DNA from 2 places in the Alcaligenes sp. SDU_A2 genome. Region 1 is predicted to be linked to the other one. Evidence: predicted binding sites of a transcription regulator. Region 1 holds the regulator's gene; the other holds the start of a gene.
What was found. Region 1 encodes LexA, which represses DNA repair genes until DNA is damaged. Its sites were predicted from a motif close to ACTGTATNNNNATACAGT; they were not measured.

Region 1 (3,560 bases):
AGAGCTGAGCGGCCAGGGTTTTGTTGGGAGCCAGCACAATGGCCGGCCGGCCAGTATGGGCGATAATATTGGCCATGGTGTAGGTCTTGCCAGAACCCGTCACCCCCAGCAAGGTCTGATACATAAGCCCGTCATCGATGCCTTGCACGAGCTGCTCGATTGCGCCCGGCTGATCGCCGGCCGGCGGATACGGCTGAAAGAGCTTGAAGGAACTACCCGGAAATTCAAGGAACGCAGGCTCAAAATTCATGCTAGACACGCTTTAGGGTAACCCCTTATTATCACATTAATGCTTCACTTTTCCACACTTTCAGGCATCGTCCCCACATTATCATGACAACGCTTTTCGAAACCGTCGAACTGGCTCCCCGCGACCCTATTCTGGGTTTGAACGAACAATACAATGCCGACGAACGTAGCGGCAAAGTCAATCTGGGCGTTGGCGTGTACTACGACGATCAAGGTCGCATCCCCCTGCTGCAGGCCGTCCAGAAAGCCGAACAGGCCCTGGCCGCCAGTGCCACGGCCCGTAGCTACCTGCCCATCGAAGGCATCGCACATTACAACAAAGGCGCACAAACCTTGCTGCTAGGCGCAGACTCGCCAGTCATCGCCGAAGGCCGCGCCCTGACCGTGCAAGCCCTGGGTGGCACGGGTGCCCTGAAGATCGGGGCCGATTTCCTGAAGCAGCTACTGCCTAACTCGAAGGTCTTCATCAGCGATCCCAGCTGGGAAAACCACCGCGCCCTGTTCGAGCGCGCCGGCTTCGTGGTCGACACCTATGCTTATTACGATGCCGCCACACATGGCCTGAATTTCGAAGGCATGCTCGCTTCCCTGCGCGCCATGCCTGCCCAGTCCATCGTAGTCCTGCATGCCTGCTGTCACAATCCCACCGGCGTGGACCCCTCGGCCGAACAGTGGGCACAGGTGGCCCAGGTCATCCAGGAACACAAGTTGGTACCTTTCCTGGATATCGCCTATCAAGGCTTTGGCGACGGCCTGGACCAGGATGCCGGCGTCGTGCGCCAGTTTGCCGCGCTGGGCCTGTCCATGCTGGTCAGTTCCTCCTTCTCCAAATCGTTCTCGCTGTACGGAGAGCGTGTCGGTGCCCTGACCCTGGTGACCTCCAGCAAAGACGAAACCTCGCGTGTGCTCAGCCAGGTCAAACGCGTTATCCGCACCAACTATTCCAACCCGCCTACGCACGGTGGCAAGGTCGTGGCTACAGTCCTGAATTCGCCCGAACTGTTCCAGACCTGGTCCGACGAGCTGGCCGGCATGCGCGATCGAATCCGCAGCATGCGCAGCCAACTGGTAGACAAACTGAAAGCCCGTGGCATCGCCCAGAACTTCGACTTTGTGCTACAGCAGCGCGGCATGTTCTCTTACTCCGGTTTGAATGCCGAGCAGGTAGAGCGCCTGCGCAACGAGCACGGTGTTTACGCGGTCAGCAGCGGCCGTATCTGCGTGGCTGCCCTGAACAGCCAGAACATCGACCATGTGGTTGATGCCATTGCTGCCGTCCTGAAGTAAAACGCCTCGGCGTCCTCCAACGCCCTTCTACGGAAGGGCGTTTTTCGTTTCTGCTATCCGCATCTGTCATGTCCTCTCCTATCAGCCTGAACACTGCCCGCCTGTTACTGCGCCCCTGGCAGACAAGCGATCTGCCGGCATTCGCCCGCCTGAATGCGGACCCGCAAGCACTGCAGTACTACCCTGCCACCCTGGACCGTGCGCAAAGCGATGCGCTGGCCCAGCGCAGTCAACATCTGATTGAGCAGCAAGGCTGGGGGCAGTGGGCCGTACAAGAGCAAGCCAGCGGCCAATTCGTCGGCATGGTAGGACTGAACATTCCTGTGGCCAAACTGCATTTCCAACCCTGCGTGGAGGTGGTCTGGCGACTGCTGCCCGAATTCTGGGGCAAAGGATATGCCACTGAGGCGGCCCGTGCCAGTGTGGATTTCGGTTTTCATACACTGAAGCTGGCGCAGATCGTGGCCTACACCACTGAATTGAACCTACCCTCGCAAGCGGTCATGGAGCGTTTGGGCATGCAGCGCCAGCCGGGAACCTTCGATCACCCCGCTTTGCCCGCCGGCCATCCATTGGCACCCCACGTTCTGTATACACAAAATCGAAGCGCATGGCCCGCAGACCGTTAATGTCATCCCTACACGCAGTCTTGCAAAATCAACGTAAGTAACGCACAATCATCACTGTATATATATTCAGCAAAGCACACCATGACCGTCAAGCTCACTGCGCGCCAGCAACAAGTGCTGGATATCATCCGCTCCGAAATCGAGCGCACCGGTTTCCCCCCTACCCGGGCCGAAATCGCCCAGGTACTGGGTTTCAAATCGGCCAATGCCGCCGAAGACCACCTGAAGGCGCTGGCTCGCAAAGGGGCCATAGAACTGACCGCAGGAGCTTCGCGTGGCATACGCCTGCTAGGCACAGACCTGCGGGATAGCGCCGAAACCGGCTTGCTCACCAGCCTGACCGACGCCCTGCTTCTACCCATTATCGGACGCGTGGCTGCGGGCAACCCCATTCTGGCCACCGAACACATCGAACGCGAAATCGGGGTCAGCAATACGCTGTTCAACCAAACGCCGGATTACCTGCTGCGCGTTCGGGGTCTTAGCATGCGCGACGCTGGCATCCTGGATGGCGACCTGCTGGCCGTCAAAAAAACCGCCGAAGCACGCAATGGTCAAATCGTCGTGGCCCGTATCGGCGACGAAGTCACCGTTAAACGCCTGTCTCGCTCCAACAATCAAGTCGTGCTGCTGCCGGAAAATCCCGATTTCGAGCCCATTGTTGTCACCGACCCCGAATCCCTGGCCCTGGAAGGTGTGGCTGTCGGGCTGATCCGCGCCACACCCTTACACTAACAAACGCAACGGCCCGCTTGCGTTTGGGCGCACTAGGCCACTTTTGCAATCGCCGGATCTAAACCGTGCAACCAGCGGACAGATCTGCAAAGCCGATCCAACAAGCAATTTGCATCGGGCCTATCCTTAACAGCATAAACAGCACAGGTTTGACATCGCTCTAGCGGATGACCCAGCCCAAAAAAAACCCGAAGCAATCGCTTCGGGTTTTTTTTCGCCATCAACACAGCATCAGTGTTTAAAGGACTCCGGTGCCGAACCAGGGCCTCGACTTGCAGCCAGAGCCTCGGCCGCCAGGCGGGCAACCTCTTCATCGCTGAGCGGCTTGACGGCATCTTGCAAGGCCACTTCCAGAACCCGATCAATCCAACGCACAGGGATGATTTCCAGATGATTCTTCACATTATCGGGAATCTCGGCCAGGTCCTTGACGTTTTCTTCGGGAATCAGCACGGTCTTGATGCCACCGCGATGCGCTGCCAACAGCTTTTCCTTCAGACCGCCGATAGCCAGGACTTCGCCACGCAAGGTGATCTCACCTGTCATGGCCACATCCGAGCGCACCGGAATTCCAGTCAGGCTGGACACGATTGCCGTGGTAATGGCAATACCGGCCGATGGACCATCCTTGGGCGTCGCTCCTTCAGGAAAGTGTACATG
Region 2 (3,560 bases), 370 kb from region 1:
GAAAAAATTTTTGAAAACGAAACGTTTTATACGTTTCAGCAAAAAGGGAAATGGTGGCAGATGTGCTCACCAAGCGGCCAGATCGGCTATATGTACCACAATAGGGTCAGGATGTAGAAAAGCGGAGTATGCGGCGAAATACTTTGCCCTGGTTCCTTGCGAAATATGAAGGAACCAGGTTGTAAAGGTGGACCCACCTTAGACGGCAACCACGGTTTCCTGACCTTCTTGCAGCCAGGCTTGTAGATCGGCGGGTTCGTACAGAATTTCGGCGCTGAGCAAGCGCAGGCCGGTCGGTCCGCTGTCCAGGATGCGCCGTTCACCGCAACTGCGTTGCAGTTCCAGTACGCAGCCCGGCAGGGTCTGGAGGTGGCGGGCCAACTGCCGCAATTGTTCCGTAGGGCAGGAGGGACTGGAGTGAAAACGGCCGCTTTCCTTGCCGTTTTGGCGAATGATGAGCAGTACAGGGGTCATGGCGTCTCCAGTTGGGCTTCTGGCCAATAATAATTATTAGGCGTTGAGCGCGCGCCAAAAATGGCTTGACCCACGCGCACGACCGTCGCGCCTTCTTCGATGGCGATTTCGTAGTCGCCGGACATGCCCATGGACAATTCGCACATGTCCTGGGCGTGGCCGATGTCGTTGCGTATCTGGTCGCGTAATTGACGCAGCAAGACAAAGCAGGGACGCACCCGTTCGGGATCGGCATCCATCAGGGCCAGGGTCATGAAGCCTTTGACGCGCAGTGCCGAAAATTGAGGCAAGGCGCGCACGAAGTCGTGGACTTCTTCGGGTGGCAGGCCGAATTTGCTGGCTTCCCCGGACGTATTCACTTGCACGAAAACATCCAGGCTGCGTCCTTCGATCTGTAGGCGTCGATCCAGGGTTTCGGCTGTTTTGAGCTTGTCCAGTGCCTGGAACTCGGCCGCGAAACGCGCCACCGATTTGGCCTTGTTGCTTTGCAAGTGTCCGATGACGGACCACTGCAGGTCCGGCAATTCTTCGTGCAGTTCTTCGTATTTGCGTTCGGCTTCTTGGACTTTGTTTTCGCCCAGCAGGCGGCACCCGGCCTGATAGGCCAGGCGAATACGGTCGGTGCCGAAGGTTTTGCTGACCACCAGCAGCCGCACATCGCCGCTGGCTCGGCCGTTGCGCAGGCAGGCTTGGTCGATTCGCTGTTGTACCAGGGCAATACGATGACGAAATGCATCTACACTGGTAGAGGTGGGATAATGTTCGTTATGCAGCAGTACAGGAGCGGATTCGGACATGGCGCACCAGAAGGGAAAAGTGAAATCGGGCGCGACCTTGATGGCCGCATTAACCATTATGTCATAGGTCAAAATGAATATCCAGGGAAGCAATGCGAAGGAACTGTTCGACGATATCCGCCAGCAAGTGGCCTTGGGGCAGATTGCGCCGGGGCAGGCTTTGCCGCCCGTGCGGGAGTTGGCGCAGACACTGGGCCTGAACCGCAATACGGTGGCGTTGGCGTATAAGCGGCTGGTATCGGCCGGCGTGGCCGATGCGCAGGGTCGGCGCGGCACGCGCATACGCGAGTCCATTCATCAACTGGCCCGCGAAGGGCACGGGGTCAGCTCGGTGTTGCAGGATCTGGCCAGCGGCAATCCGTCGGCCCAGTTGCTGCCTTCGCCGGCGCAACTGATACAGGGCGTGCGCGGTAGCGTGCAATCGCTGTATGGGGTCGATCCCTTGATGCCGGAGCTGCGCGCGGTTTGCCGGCAGGTTTTTCATAAGGACACGCCGGTCAATACGGCCTATCACGTCAGCTACGGCGCGGTCGATGCCATCGAGCGTTTGTTGCAAGCCTTTCTGTTGGCGGGCGATAGGGTGGGCATCGAAGACCCGGGCTATCTCAGCAGCATCAATTCGGTGCGTACCCTGGGCCTGAAGCCGGTAGGCATTGCCGTGGACCCCGAGGGCATGGTGCCGCAGTCGCTGGAACAGGCCTTGGCCGCCGGTGTGCGTGCCTTGATCCTGACGCCGCGCGCGCACAACCCCACGGGGTGCGCGCTCAGTCGCGCGCGGGCGCGGCAGATCGAACATATTCTGGCTAATTACCCCGAAGTTCTGCTGATGGTGGACGACCACTTCTGGATGTTGGCCAACAGTCCGTACCGCAACGTCATTCCGGCCGGGCATCTGCGCTGGGCGCTGATCCGTTCCGTGTCCAAGGGGCTGGGTCCGGATCTGCGGGTGGCTCTGATGGCCTCGGACCAGCAAACGGCCGAGCGCCTGTCGCAGCGTTTGGCCTCTGGGGCGCAGTGGGTCAGCCACTTGCTGCAGCAGATGGTGGTGCATGGACTGACCGACGCGACGTTGACCGCGCAGACCCGCGCCGCTCAGGCAGCGTATGTTCAGGCTCGCCTGCAGCTGATGCAGGCCCTGAAAAAGCATCGCATCCCGTTCTGGGATAGCGAGGATGGGTTCAATCTGTGGGTGCCTTTGGATCGCGACGCCGAACCCGTGCTGGCCGGGTTGGCGGCGCGCGGTTGGCTGGCCCGCTCGGGGCAGGTGTTTGGCGTGGATCAGCCGGCTCAGGGCCTGCGCCTAACCTTTGCCAGCCTGGGGGCCGAGCAGGCGCAACGCTTTGCCGCCGACCTGGCTCAGGTGCTGGGCCAGGCGCAGTAGCCTGGCCCGCGCGAACAGGTGTTTTGGGCGGACGGGTGGCCGCCAGATGGTGTGGTCGGTTCCTTGCACAACGAGGGGGCGTTCGATGTTTCCGTCGTCTGCCGCATGTGCAGATGGTAGAATGGCTGGATAAACAACCAGTTTATCTATGGCTGCTGCGGAACTTCCTCTTTTTTATTATCTGCATAATTTCCATCGGGTGTTGCGGTGGGTGCAGCAATACAGTGCCGACCTGCTGGAGGCCGAGCAGGTCGCGTGCGGACATGTGTTTTGGGGTTTATCCGGACCAGCCCAGGCTTTGCTGGTGCGTCTTGTCATGCGCAAAGGTAGCTTGTTTCGGGTAAGCAAGCTGCGTTATCCCGAAATTGCCGACATCTGTGCAGCGACACAAGAGCTGGCTCAGGCAGGCTTGGTCTGTCTGGCACCGCCACTGGACCTGGACGGTGTCTTTCATCTGCATACGCTTGCGCAGTTGCGTGCCATGTTCGCACCTTTGCCAGCGGGCGCGCGCAAGCACGAATGTCGCGCGCAAGTAGCGCTTCGGCATGGAGATCAGCTTCGGCCCTGCGCCGATTGGCCAGGTCTGGCGGCGGAGCAGAGCGATGTCCTGCGGCTGTCTGAGAGCGTCACGGCATGGGCGCAGCGTCTGCAACTGCTGTTTTTCGGCAACCAGTACCAGGACTGGTCAGAATTTGTACTTAGCGATCTGGGTCTATACCGCTACGAAACGCTGATGCTCGATGCCGCTAGTCGTGCTTTCCGTCATCTGGACGATGTGCGGCTGTACGAAACGCTGTCCGGGTTGCGCGAAGCGCCGGACGTGCCAGATCGCGCGCAATGGCAAGCGCGTTTGCAGGCGGTGTGTGCCATCGTGACCGATAGCGACTGGTTGCAGCGCCGTCGGGACA

Region 2: AADW57_RS08560 (VRR-NUC domain-containing protein) is a predicted target of LexA. The motif match lies at 2,777-2,794, and genes of this name have one in related genera.

Annotation. Positions count from the first base shown of each region.
Region 1 covers NZ_CP151273.1:2,190,536-2,194,095, forward strand. Annotated here, with positions in the region: gene uvrB (excinuclease ABC subunit UvrB) at 1-250, opposite strand, end outside; gene AADW57_RS10205 (amino acid aminotransferase) at 334-1,536, shown strand; gene AADW57_RS10210 (GNAT family N-acetyltransferase) at 1,605-2,165, shown strand; gene lexA (transcriptional repressor LexA) at 2,247-2,900, shown strand; gene lon (endopeptidase La) at 3,132-3,560, opposite strand, start outside.
Region 2 covers NZ_CP151273.1:1,823,633-1,827,192, forward strand. Annotated here, with positions in the region: gene AADW57_RS08540 (IrmA family protein) at 1-117, shown strand, start outside; gene AADW57_RS08545 (hypothetical protein) at 199-474, opposite strand; gene AADW57_RS08550 (YggS family pyridoxal phosphate-dependent enzyme) at 471-1,271, opposite strand; gene AADW57_RS08555 (aminotransferase class I/II-fold pyridoxal phosphate-dependent enzyme) at 1,345-2,652, shown strand; gene AADW57_RS08560 (VRR-NUC domain-containing protein) at 2,801-3,560, shown strand, end outside.